One region of the Arthrobacter sp. UYP4 genome, then DNA from elsewhere that is predicted to be linked to it. Evidence: riboswitches for the same ligand, from Rfam matches in the RefSeq annotation. Region 1 holds a riboswitch; each other region holds the start of a gene.
The links. Region 1 has a riboswitch for cyclic di-AMP ahead of AC0Z9V_RS12090 (NlpC/P60 family protein). Riboswitches for the same ligand answer to the same signal wherever they lie in the genome.
Positions count from the first base shown of each region.

Region 1 (4,384 bases):
GCCGTCCGAGGATCTCGGTGGGTCCGACGACCGGCTCGTCGTCCTCCGCGATGACGCTGGCCTTGCCGGTGAGGACAAGCACGAGTGCCCGGCGGAACGTGACGACCGCCAGTGGTTCATACCCTGCATTCAGAACAAGAGTGCGCATACGGTGGCCTCATTGCTGACCTGTTCCCCGCAACCGGTTGCCATCCCGGGGTACGGGAGAAGAGCTTCGGATTGACACTGCAAGGGTAAGCCGGAGACCGGCGTGCGGCGAACCGGTGCGGGGACGGGTTGACGCGCCGCACGGCGTCGGGCTACCGCCGCCCAACGACAGAGGAACCGGCACGTCCGTGCCGGTTCCTCGATCGTGAGTCGCTGGGGTGATCAGCCGCCGACGCGGATGTAGACGCCGCCCGAGCCGAGCTCTGCCGGTGCGATCACCGTGGTGTTGCCGTTGAAGCCGCCGTGGACGGCCTGGCCGCCACCGATGTAGACAGCGATGTGGGCCATGCCCATGCCGCCGTCGGCGTAGTAGATGAGGTCACCCGGGATGGCCTCGCCTGCGCCCACCGTGCGGCCGAGGGAGAGGTAGCCTGCCGGCCAGCCGTGGAAGTTGATGCCCGCGGCGGCGAGCGAGTTGCTGACCAGGCGCGTGCAGTCCTGCATGACGCCGAGCTGGCCCTGGGCCGCGGCGGCGATGGTCGCCGCGACTCCGGAGGAGGCGGCCGGGGCGGGAGCAGGAGCCGGGGCGGGAGCAGGAGCCGGGGCGGGAGCAGCCACGGCGACCGGGGCGGCCTGTGCGACGGGGGCCGCGACGGCCGCGGCGACGGGAGCCGGTGCGACCGGCACCTCGACGACGACGGGTGCCGGAGCGTCGGCGACGGGTGCCTCGACGACGACCGGTGCCGGAGCCTCGGCGACGGGTGCCTCGACGACCGGGGCGGGCTCGGCGACGGGCGCCTCGACGACGACCGGCTTGGCGGTGACCTTGACCGGGGTCATGTTGAAGGCGACGGCGGTCTCGGACGAGGCGACGACGGCCGCGCGGGCCGACGTGACCGTGACGCTGGACGCTGCGGCGTCACGCTGCGGCTGCAGGTCCGCGGCGTTGGCTGCGACCCCGCTCGTCAGGACGAGGCCGGAGGCCGCGGCGATGACGGCGGCCTGGCGGCCCATGCCGCCGGTGGTGACGGCCTTGGCGAGGGCCGAGAGGCCGGCGGTGTCCTGGGTTTCGCTGCGGTGGCGGGCGATGATGGCGCGTGAAGACATGGTGGTTTCTCCGAAGGGGTTCTAGCGGACGCGGACGAAGCCGGCGCCGGGAAGGTCTGAGAGGTTGTGGAGGCCGGTGTTCATGCCGTTGAGGCCACCGCTGATGACCTGGCCGTTACCGACGTAGATCGCGACGTGGCCCGCCGTGATGACCAGGTCACCCGCAGCGGGGGATCCGACGACGTCGCCGAACTGGAAGAACTGGCCGGGTGCGAGATCGCCGACGGACTTGCCGACGGAGCGCAGGGCGGTCTCGACCATCGCGGTGCAGTCCTGGGCGACGCCGATCTGGCCGTAGGCAGAGGCGACCAGCCCGGCAGCGACACCGGAGGACTGGACAGGCGCGGGTGCCGGTGCGACGACGGGCTCGGCGACGGCGACCGGTGCGGGCGCCACGGCGGCGGGTGCGACCACGGGTGCGACGGGAGCGGCCTCGACAGGAGCGGCCGCGGCGGGAGCGGCCTCGACAGCAGCGACCTCGACGGGAGCAGCGGGCGCCACGACCGCGGCGGGAGCCTCGACGACGACGGCGGGCTCGGCCTCGACGACGGGAGCCGGCGGCTCGACGACCTCGGGAGCAGGAGTGACCTCGACGGCCACGCGATCGAAGGAGACCGTCGCGGTGGCCGGCACGGTGACCTCGGCCGACACGACGCGGCTCACGGTCAACGCTGCGGAGGACTGGACTTCACGCTCGGCGGCGGTTGCAGCCTGGGCGGGCAGTCCCGCGGTCAGGACCAGGCCCGACGCCGCGACGATGACGGCTGCCTGGCGGCCGACCGATCCGGCATTGGATGCTGCTGCTGTGGACAGGGCCGTCAGCGGACTGACGTCCCGGGGCGCGCGGTGGCGGCCCGGCGAAGAGCTTTTGGACACGTTGGATTGCCTCTCCCAACGCCTGCGAGGTGAGCTGTCGGATTCGGATGGGAGTCACCCGGCCGCTGCGGAAACAGCGACTTAACCCCAAGGATTTCTGGAACAGAAACCCGAAAATTGGTTCCCCCGCCTCTGCCATGCGATGGTGCGGACGGACCTCCGGCAATGGCAGAGCTAGGCGATTTGCAGGAGGGTGCCGGATCTAGAGCGAATTTGGCACAAGATGGAGGCTACCTCAGATATCGCGGTATGTCACGTTACGGTCACGGAATGGTGTGTTATTGATGACGGAGCCGTGCCGGACTCAGGACGCGACGGAGACGAACACGTGCGAGGCGACCTCCGGAGGCAGCTCGAGCGCACCTTCCACCCCGGGGACGCGGACGGAGACGTACCCGCCCACCGACTCCAGGCTGAGGCGTGCACCCGGCCGCAGGCCGCCCTCGTCGAGCTGGGTCAGGAGTTCCGGGTCGACCTGGATCGGCTCGGCCAGGCGCACCAGCGTGACCGGCTTCTCGGGCGAGTAGGTGCCCATGGCGGAGAGCAGGGTGACCACGCCGTCGGTGAAGAGTTCGGACTGGACGCCGCCGATGGCCTCGAGGCCGGGGATGGGATTCCCGTAGGGCGACTCGGAGGGCTTGCCCAGGAGTTCGTAGAGCCTGCGCTCGACGCGTTCGCTCATCACGTGCTCCCAGCGGCAGGCCTCGTCGTGCACGTAGGCCCAGTCGAGCCCGATGACGTCGCTCAGGAGGCGTTCCGCGAGGCGGTGCTTCCTCATGACCCCGGTGGCCCGGTGCCGTCCCAGTTCGGTGAGCTCGAGGTGCCGGTCACCCGAGACGACCACCAGTCCGTCACGCTCCATGCGTCCGATGGTCTGGGAGACCGTGGGTCCCGAGTGGCGCAGCCGTTCGGCGATGCGCGCCCGCAGGGCGACGATGTTCTCTTCCTCGAGTTCAAGGATGGTCCGCAGGTACATCTCGGTGGTGTCGATGAGGTCCGTCATGCGGGTCAGCTCCTTGGTGCGGTGCGGGTGCGCGGCTGGGATGCCTCACGCCGGTGGGGGTCCACGGCCGCCACGACCTGTTCCGCCCCACGCCTCCCAAGGTTAACCCATGGTGCGATTCCCCCGGCAATCGACCGGGGCGGCGACGGCGTCCCCGCCGCATCCTCCGCCTGCGGTGTTAACAAATGGAGCGCCACCGGCTCCTCGGGCAGAATGAGGGCGATACCCGCCGCCGAAACAGCTGGAGCACCCATGACCGAACTGCCCCGCATCCCCGAGCACCTCCTGCCGTCGGACGGCCGGTTCGGCGCCGGTCCGTCCAAGGTCCGGAGCGGACAGATCGACGCCCTCGTGTCCGCGGGACGGGTCCTGCTGGGCACGTCGCACCGCCAGGCTCCCGTGCGCGAACTCGTCGGGCGCGTGCGGGACGGTCTGAGCACCTTCTTCGGCGCACCCGAGGCATACGAGGTGGTCCTCGGGGTGGGCGGCTCGACGGCCTTCTGGGATGTCGCCACCTTCGGGCTCGTGGAGCACAGGGCGCAGCACCTCTCCTTCGGCGAGTTCGGCTCCAAGTTCGCCTCCGCCACCACCAGGGCGCCGTTCCTCGAGGCATCGGACATCATCACGGCCCCGCCGGGTACGCGCCCCGATCCGGCGGCCGCAGCGGGCGTGGACACCTACGCCTGGCCGCAGAACGAGACGTCGACGGGTGTCGCGGCTCCCGTTCGACGGGTCGAGGGCGCGGACGACGGCGCCCTGGTCCTCGTGGACGCGACCTCCGCGGCCGGCGGCCTCGACGTGGACGTCTCCGAGGCCGATGTCTACTACTTCGCCCCGCAGAAGAACTTCGCCTCCGACGGCGGATTGTGGCTGGGCCTCTTCTCCCCCGCAGCGCTGGAGCGGGCGGCCCGGATCGATGCCGGCGACCGCTGGATCCCCGACTTCCTCAACCTCCAGACGGCGATCGACAACTCGCGCCTGAACCAGACGTACAACACCCCGTCGCTGTCCACCCTGGTCACGCTCGACGCGCAGGTGGAATGGCTCAACGCCCAGGGCGGGCTGCCCTTCGCCGCCGCCCGCACGGCGGACTCAGCGGGACGCCTGTACTCCTGGGCGGAGGCCTCCCCCGTGGCGAGCCCCTACGTGACCCGCCCCGAGGACCGCTCGAACGTCATCGTGACGGTGGACTTCGACGATGCGGTGGATGCCGCGCGCATCGCCGCGATCCTGCGGGCCAACGGGATCGTC
Region 1 is NZ_JBXAVU010000002.1:747,266-751,649, forward strand. Features, by position in the region: gene AC0Z9V_RS12080 (HNH endonuclease) at 1-148, opposite strand, end outside; gene AC0Z9V_RS12085 (NlpC/P60 family protein) at 370-1,254, opposite strand; gene AC0Z9V_RS12090 (NlpC/P60 family protein) at 1,276-2,130, opposite strand; cyclic di-AMP (ydaO/yuaA leader) riboswitch at 2,136-2,305, opposite strand; gene AC0Z9V_RS12095 (iron-dependent transcriptional repressor DtxR) at 2,435-3,133, opposite strand; gene serC (phosphoserine transaminase) at 3,386-4,384, shown strand, end outside.

Region 2 (4,384 bases), on a different contig from region 1:
GATCGAAGCTGTTGGCGTCGGCGTAACCCGAGCCCCGGCGCTGATCCTTCTTGATGATCAGAACCATAATGCTTTGACGTCACTGGATGACTTCCGCGAGGCGGTTCGACTCGTCGCAAGCTAGCGATCCGCAGGCCTTCCCTTCGAGCACCAGCACCACGTCTTGGGTCCGAGGCACAAGAGCTCCAGGGGCTAAGTGATGTGGACGCTGCGTCAGTCGTGCTGCTCGCAGGCCGGGGTCGTCTTATCGTCGCCGATCATGGCGTTCAGAGCGTTGCCTGAGCTGCTCGAGGTAGGCGTTGTACGCGTCGAGCTCCGGTGTTCCCTCCCGATTGTGCTTCCGGTCAATAGCCCGTGAGGTCACGGTGTCGTCGCGCTGCCAGCGCACCATGATGATCAGCAGCATCAGCACCGAAGGCAGTTCCCCGTAGGACCAGGCCAAGCCGCCGGCGATGCCCTGATCGGTAAGCGGGTCGACGTCCCACCCAGCGGGCAGCGTGCCGAAGAAATCGACGACAGGGGTGGTCGCCATCATCAGGACGACGCCGAAGAACGCATGAAGCGGCATCTCGGCGAAAATGTCGAGGAACCGGCCGAAGTGGGACTGTTTCACCGGTAGAGGGTCCGTCGATAGCACGGGGACGGTGAAGAGCACCCCGGAGATCAAAAACAGCAGTTCAAGGGTGATGTGCCCGTACCAGGACGGCAGCATCGCGTCGGCGATACCACTGAGGTAGACCCCGTAGAAGCTGACAAGGAACACCGGGATCATGAACGCCGGATGAAGGACGATCCGAGCGGATCTTGAGCGCAGTCCCGCATGAGCGAGCCGGAGGATCGGGCGCCCAAGTCCATGATGAGGGGTGGCGCGCAGCAACAAGGTGCCGGGCCGACCCAGGACCAGAAGCGGAGGGACGGCCATCATGAGCGTCAGTTGCTGGAACATGAAGACGGAAAACATGCGCAGACCGTAGCCTTCGACGCCGGCGCCCATGGTGATCATGATGATGGCGCAGCCCGCCAGGAAGATCACCGTCCGCCACACAGGCCAGGAACGGCCCATCGACCACAGGCGGATCGCGCCGGCCAGGTAGAACACACCCAGGACCAGAGCGACTCCGGGGATCAGCGGGATCGGCTGCAGGGTCGGCGCTAGGTAGGCCGCCCACGATGGCGGGGCCTCCGGTATCCAGACCGGCCCGCTAACCCACGGATCATTCACTGATACACAACCATCTCAACGTCACGCTCTCGCCCAGGTCTAGCTCGTAAATATCTAGGAACCGCACGCCCGGTCAACTTGCACCGCAACCCGAAAAGCGGAGACGCGCGGGCAAGGAAATAGCGGTGAGTGCCCCCGTCCAGGGCACTCACCGCTATCTCAGCTTGAGGGCAACCACCTCACCGGAGGGTGAAGTTAGCCTGCGACGCGCACGAAGGTCGATCCGGCGAGGTCGGACAGGGGGTGTTCCATGGTGAGGTTCGCACCATTCATGCCGCTGCTAATGACCTTGCCGCCACCGACGTAGATCGCGACGTGACCCGGACGGACCACGAGGTCACCGGGGGCCGGGGTGGCGACGACAGTTCCGTACTGCAGGAACTGCATGGGGCCGAGGTCTCCGACATTCTTTCCGATCGAGCGCAGTGCCCGCTCAGCAAGAACAGTGCAGTCCTGGATGGACCCGATCTGGGCGTAGGCCGATGCCACGATGGCCGCACCGACGCCACTCGCGGGAACACTCGGCGCTGCGGGAGCTGCCGGGGCGATCGGGGCGACAGTGGACGAGGTCAGGGAGTATCCGGGCTGAGGTGCTGCAGGAGCGGGAGCCGGGGCTGCGGCCGGTGCGCTGTAGAAGACCTGGCTGGTGGGAGCGGCAGCGGGAACAGCGGCTGCACTGACAGCAACACTGGTAGAGGCAACACCGGAAAGCTGGATCTGCTGACCCGGGAAAATGACCGAGGCGTAGGACAGGCCATTGCTTGCCAGCAGAGCATCGAGATTCACGCCGTGCTTGGCGGCAATGGCACCCATGGTGTCGCCGGAGGCAACCGTGTAGACGCCTGTAGCAGCGGCGGCGGGGGCCTGCGCTGTGACGGTGCTGGAGGCGTCCTGCGAGTAGGTGCCGGCCTGGGCGGCGGGGGCTCCAACAGCGAAGACGAGGCCGCCGGTTGCAGCTGCGATGATGGCCGGCTTGCCCAGTGCTACAGCGCTGGTCTTCGCGGAATACGACAGGCCCTCGAGGGCGATGGAGTGGGTGACGGCGGCGCGGTGGCGCGCAGAAATGGACGGACGTGACATGGTGATTGCCTCTCCCATGCCTGCGGGGTGAGCTGTCGGGTTCGGATGGGAGTCACCCGGCCGTCCTCAACCTGGTCCCATGGCAGCACGCAAGGATGCAGCACAGGAATGAACTGATGGATCGACTTAACCCCGAGGATCAACACACGAAGGTGCGGTGACCCGGTGGAAACGTGGTTCCCCCGTCCCTGCCGTATGGATTGTACGAACGGATCCCGGTAGCAGCGGCAGGGCTCGGCATTCTGCGTGGGAGAGCGATCTCGACGGGTGCCGGGATCACCTGAGGAGAATACCCCAGGATGGTATTTGATGTCACGTTCGCATAACGAGGGTCGGCATGTTGCCACGACACGCCGACTAGAGGGCCGCTAACAGAGGCCTGCGGAACTTCTGCTTCTGTTGTTCATTCACCTGCCCGTGCTCGTTGACAGATACTGGTGAGGGCCGTGTATCTCGCATGGCCGAAGACCACATCAACGGCTTCCTGCGCCGGTCAGCAACCCGCCGATGATGTTGAGGGGAACGACTATGAGCAACCACATCGCACCGAAGGTCAGCATCAACACTGCTAGCGCGGCACAACCAGCCGACTACATGGACCCGCTCACCAGGGCAACACCTCATCAACACGGATATGCAACCGATAAGGGCGCCTACCTGCGCCGGCTCAAGCGCATCGAAGGTCAGGTCCGCGGAATAGCCCGCATGGTTGATGAAGACCAATACTGCATTGACATTCTCACCCAGGTCGCCGCCGTGAACAACGCCATGCATGCGCTCAGCCTCGGATTATTGGAAAGCCATCTCACCCACTGCGTCGCAGATGCCGCCCATGAAGCCGCACGCACACATGGCACACCCGGCCAAGCGGGCACCGATACCGTCGACGCCAAAATCAAGGAAGCCACTCGTGCAATAGGTCGCCTACTGCGTTAACTGCTTACCTCATCCACGACGCACCTTTACTACCCAAAGGTCGCTTATCGGCGTCGCCACAACGTGGCTCTATAGCGTGGCTGGATAAGGAAGCGTCACACAATCGCGCTCTTATCGGTATCTCCCTTTTGCGCCTCGGGGCCTAGCCCACACCAAAGCCTCTTTCGTTTATGTGTTCGGGTTCGGACCCGTTTGGGCGGCGGACGGAATGCTTGACGGCTTTCACTGCCGCCGATGGTGGTGTCCCGTTACTGAGGTCGGCTGCGAGGACGGCGGCGACTCCTTCTCGCCCAATGTCTGTGGTTCCGACTCGTTCGGTGAGGAATTCTGCGAGTTTAGCCCTGCGGTCGCCTGTGTCCCAGAGTTCCTTGGCGTTGGCTGCTGCGTTCTGTGTGTCGACGTCGTTCTGCCAGTCCTCGGTTACGACGACCGCGGACTGCCGCTCAGCTTCTACGTAGTCGCGCTGCGCATCCCAGTTTCGGACTGCTTCCTGTCTTTTAGGGGCGTCGGCCATCACTTGTCGGGCCGATTGCTGGCGCCCCTCAAGGTACTCCTCAGGAGTCAGGTTGTACCGTGTGCGGATCTCGTCGTGCATGTGTTCGCGGGAAAGGCGGGCCATGTCATCGAACGGCTCCCACTGCTGTGCGAGGGCGTGCTGGGAGGCGATGTCCTCAGGTCTGGCCGCTTCCCAGAACTGCGGCTGGTAAACAGCGCCGAGCTGGGTACGCATGACGGCTCGTTCGGCTTCGAACCGCTCCTGGAGCTGTCGACGCTCGGCGTCCTGGGCGCGCAGCATCTGCTCGTTCCGCTCTGCGCGCTGACGGGCGAGCATTTCGCCGAGCCTGCCTGCGACGGCAAGGGCTGACTGCAACTGCGGTCGGAACAGCCCCTCTGCCCCATCGGGTGTGTCATGGTTCATGCGCTATCTCCCTATCCCTTGATCCGGCACGTGCAGCTCTGTCTCGAAGTTCTCCGCAGGTCGCTGTCCTCGCAGCGGGCGCTTAGCCTCTGTCAAGGACGGCACGGCCTTCCGTTCCACACCGGCGGTGTGCTCCTGTGTGGTCAATGCTGCTGGCAGACGCGGTTCGGGGACATCCGGTAGCGGGGCTCCGACGATACTCAGGTGCTCACGCACCGTCTCGGTCA
Region 2 is NZ_JBXAVU010000010.1:14,901-19,284, forward strand. Features, by position in the region: gene AC0Z9V_RS17745 (DsbA family protein) at 1-124, shown strand, start outside; gene AC0Z9V_RS17750 (cytochrome c oxidase assembly protein) at 245-1,222, opposite strand; gene AC0Z9V_RS17755 (C40 family peptidase) at 1,418-2,302, opposite strand; cyclic di-AMP (ydaO/yuaA leader) riboswitch at 2,305-2,517, opposite strand; gene AC0Z9V_RS17760 (metal-sensitive transcriptional regulator) at 2,897-3,238, shown strand; gene AC0Z9V_RS17765 (hypothetical protein) at 3,381-4,157, opposite strand; partial or broken gene AC0Z9V_RS17770 (hypothetical protein) at 4,161-4,384, opposite strand, start outside.
Region 2: it holds a riboswitch for cyclic di-AMP, as region 1 does, so the genes downstream of both, AC0Z9V_RS17755 (C40 family peptidase) here and AC0Z9V_RS12090 (NlpC/P60 family protein) in region 1, are expected to answer to the same signal.

Region 3 (4,384 bases), on a different contig from region 1:
ACCCTGGCCCTGGCCGGGGTCCTCGCGTCCACCGCATTCTCCGCATTGCCCGCCGTGGCCCAGGGCCAGAAGGGTGGGCCGGACAGCCCGGACGGAACGACGGCCACCGGGTTCTACATCCCGGAGAAGAGCCACTACCACGAGGCCCACCGGCAGATCGCCGACCTGCGAGCCTCGGGTGATCGTGCCACCGCCGACAGCCTCGGTGCCATGGTCTCGACGCCGCAGGCCGTCTGGGTCACCGGGAGCGATCCGAAGGCCGTCACCCAGCAGGTGCGCAACACGACGCACCGCGCCGCGGGCAAGGGGCAGGTCCCCGTGCTGGCGGCCTACAACCTGCCGTTCCGCGACTGCTCGCAGTACTCCGCCGGTGGCGCGACCGACGTCGCTGGCTACAAGGCCTGGATCGACGCGCTCGCCGCCGGGATCCAGGACAGGGCGGCGATGGTGATCCTCGAACCGGACGGCCTCGGCATCATCCCCTGGTACCGCGGGCTCGACGGCGCCCTCGAGTGGTGCCAGCCGGCAGAGGCGGACGCCGCGAGCGCTGCAGCGGAACGCTTCGAGATGCTCAACTATGCGGTGGACCGCCTCAAGGCACTGCCCGACACCAAGGTCTACCTCGACGGCACCCACAGCGCCTGGCTCGGTACGGGCGAGATCTCGAGCCGGCTCGTGAAGGCCGGCGTACAGAAGGCCGACGGCTTCTTCCTCAACGTCTCCAACTACGAGCTCACCGAGCGGCAGCTGAAGTTCGGCAGCTGGGTGTCGCAGTGCATCCACTACGCCACCGAGATCGACCCCGGGGCCTACGGATCCTGCGCCAGCCAGTACTACCCGGCCTCGCCCGCCGATTTCTCCACCTGGGGGCTGACGGACGCGTGGTACGCGCAGCACGTCGCCGGTGCTCCGAACGCACCGTCGTCGGACGAGCTCGCACACTTCGTGATCGACACGAGCCGGAACGGACGGGGCCCCTGGGTCCCGTCGGTCGCCTACCCGGATCCCCAGGTCTGGTGCAATCCTCCGGGCCGCGGACTCGGCTACCTCCCGACCTCCGACACGGGCAACGAACTCGCCGACGCCTTCCTCTGGATCAAGGTCCCGGGAGAGTCCGACGGGGAGTGCAGTCGCGGCCTGACGGACAACGGGGGCATGGACCCGGAGTGGGGCCGCGTGGATCCTGCGGCCGGTGCCTGGTTCCCCGAGCAGGCGCTGGACCTGATCGCGAACGCCAGCGCGCCCGTACGGCCGTAGCGGACCGGAGAGCGTGCGCGGTCCGTGGGCCGCGCACGCTCTCCGGACGCCTACGCTGAGGGGATGGACAGCTGGAAATCTGCGGGCCGCCTGCGGGAACGGATGCTCTGGAGCACGCTCTCCTGGGTGGGTCTCGTGCTGACCGTCACCCTGGCCACCAGCATCGCGCTGGGCGCGGGCGGCACAGGTGCGGTCGAGAGCCATGGGTTCTACCTGCAGCAGATCGTCCTGCTCGCGTTCAGCGCGGGTGGCACGCTCGCCGCCGTGCGTCGCTGGTGGTCGTTCCGCACCGGCGCGTAGGGTACGCGCCGTTACGGAAATGTGACAAACCGGAGGAGCACTGGGTATCGTCATCGGGTGCCTCCGCCGGAGTGAGGCGCTCCCGGACGGATTGCCGAGCCCTGCCGCCGATCGGGATTCGTTCGCAAACACCGAGGCGGGGACGGGGGAACCACAGTTCCACCGGGCGTGCGGCCCTCCTGCCGGCGTCCTCGGGGTTAAGTCGCTGAACATCGCCGGATACGGCGCTGACCGCGGCCGGGTGACTCCCATCCGAACCCGACAGCTCACCCCGCAGGCATGGGAGAGGTATTCATCCATGTTCCGAAAGATTTCCCCTGCGCGCCACCGTGCCGCAGTCGACGGCAACCTCGCGATGCAGGGACTGTCGCAGGCAGCCAAGGCGCACGCCACCACCGTCGGCCGCCCCGTCGCCGTCGTCGCCATCACCTCGGGCCTCGCGCTCAGCGCTGTCGGCACCGCGCACGCCGGCTCCTACACCGAGCAGGGTTCGACCGCCCCCGCAGCCGTCGCAGCACCCGCAGCGGCGCCCGCCGCAGCAGTCGCTCCCGTAGCGGTCGCTCCCGCAGCCGATGCGACCCACACCGTCGTCGCCGGTGACACCCTCGGTGGCATCGCAGCGACCTACGGCGCCGACCTGACGGCCGTCCTCGCGGCCAACGGGCTCTCCCTCGCCTCGATCATCTTCCCCGGCGACACCGTGGTGATCCCCGCGAGCGGTGCGGCGCAGGCTCCGGCCCAGGCCGTGTCGGTCCCCGTGGCCGTCGCTCCCGCCGCCGAGGTCCAGCAGGCAGCCGTCGTCGCTCCCGCGGCGGAGGTCCAGCAGGCAGCCGCCGTCGCCCCGGCACCGGCTGTGTCGACCGCGCCCGGCTCGGGCGTGTACCTCGCCTCGGCAGACATCACGCCGGTGGCATCCAGCGGCGTCGCGGGCACCCTCGTGGCGTCCGCCCAGGCGCAGCTGCAGGCCGGCGCGATCCAGGACTGCACCGTACTGGTCGAGAACGCCCTGCGGGCAGCGGGCATCTCCGTGGGAGACCTCGGTCCCTCGCAGTTCTTCCAGTTCGGTTCGACGGTGGCCACCCCTGCTGCCGGCGACATCGTCATCACGGCGGGCCACGTGGCCATCTATGTCGGCGGCGGCCAGGTCATCAGCAGCGGCATGAACGGGTCGAACCTCACCATGCAGCACCCCCTCTCGGACCTGCCGGGAGCATCCTTCGTCCGGGTTGCCGGCTAGCAACCCGACGGACCACACGCGGGAAGCGGCAGGTGCTTGGACGGGGCCCTGCCGCTTCCTTTCTTTAACGCCCGACAGAGGCGCCGACCGACGCGGGGACTCAGCCCCGCGCTGCCAGGGCGGCCTGGATGCCGGGGATGCAGCCCTCGTTCTGCAGGGACGTCGTATCCCCGAGGGCCGTGCCCTCATGGAGCTGGGTGAGCAGGCGCCGCATGATCTTCCCGGAGCGTGTCTTGGGCACGTCGGGGACGACGACGACGGACGAGGGACGGGCGATGGGTCCGATGGCGCCCGCCACGTGCGAGCGCAGGGCCGCGGTGACGTCGCCGGATGCGTCCGCCCCTGCCGAGAGCACCACGAACGCGGCGATCGCGTGGCCCGTCAGCGGATCCGTCACGGGGCAGACGCCGGCCTCCGTCACCAGGGGGTGGGCCACCAGCGCCGACTCGATCTCGATGGTGGACAGCCGGTGGCCCGACACGTTGATGACGTCGTCCACGCGCCCGAGGATCCAGGTGTCGCCGTCGTCGTCGTACCGCGCGCCGTCGCCCGCCAGGAACCAGCCCTGCGCGGCGAACTTCCGCCAGTAGGAATCGAGGTAGCGCTGGGGATCCCCCCAGACGGTGCGGGCCATGGCCGGGCCGTGGCGATCCACCACGATCAGGCCCTGCACGCCGGGAGGCACCGGCCGGCCCTCGTCGTCGACGATGCGCGTGCTGACCCCGGGAAGGGCGCGAGCGGCGCAGCCGGGCTTGAAGTCGGTGTCCCCGGGGCTGGGGGAGAGGACGGTCGCGCCGGTCTCGGATTGCCACCAGGTGTCGACGACGGGCACCTCGTCGCGGCCGAGGTTCTTCCGGAACCAGCGCCACGCCTCGGGATTGACCGCCTCGCCGACGGTGCCCAGCACGCGGATGCTCGAGAGGTCGTAGCCGGCCGGGACGCCGTCGGGGAACCAGCCCATCAGTGACCGGACCAGCGTCGGCGCCGTGTAGTAGCTCGTGACGCCGTAGCGTTCGATGATCTCGAAGTGGCGGCCCGGGTGCGGCGTGTTCGGTGTGCCCTCGAAGAGGACCTGCGTGGCACCGTTGGAGAGCGGCCCGTACAGCTCGTAGGTGTGCGCGGTGACCCAGGCCAGGTCAGCGGTGCACCAGTGGACGTCGCGATCCCGCAGGGCCGGATCGGGATTGCTGAAGAGGTGCTCGAAGCTCCACGACGCCTGCGTGAGGTAGCCGCCGGACGTATGCACGAGGCCCTTCGGCTTCCCGGTGGTCCCCGAGGTGTACATGATGAACAGGGGCGTCTCGGCGTCGAACGCCTCCGGTTCGTGGTGCGGTGACGCGGTGTCGACGACGTCGTGCCACCAGACGTCCCTGCCTCCGGTCCAGCTGACGTCGGAACCGGTGCGGCGCACCACGAGCACGTGCTCGATGCTGTTCCGACCGGATACCGCGGCGTCGGCGTTGTCCTTCACAGGCACGGCCGTCCCCCGGCGGTACTGGCCGTCGGTGGTGACGAGCAGCTTCGCGCCCGTGTCCTCGACGCGGAAGCGCAGTGCCTCCGCCGAGAACCCGCCGAACACGAGGGAGTGCA
Region 3 is NZ_JBXAVU010000003.1:192,548-196,931, reverse strand. Features, by position in the region: gene AC0Z9V_RS13095 (glycoside hydrolase family 6 protein) at 1-1,257, shown strand, start outside; gene AC0Z9V_RS13090 (hypothetical protein) at 1,321-1,557, shown strand; cyclic di-AMP (ydaO/yuaA leader) riboswitch at 1,671-1,852, shown strand; gene AC0Z9V_RS13085 (LysM peptidoglycan-binding domain-containing protein) at 1,856-2,794, shown strand; gene acs (acetate--CoA ligase) at 2,895-4,384, opposite strand, start outside.
Region 3: it holds a riboswitch for cyclic di-AMP, as region 1 does, so the genes downstream of both, AC0Z9V_RS13085 (LysM peptidoglycan-binding domain-containing protein) here and AC0Z9V_RS12090 (NlpC/P60 family protein) in region 1, are expected to answer to the same signal.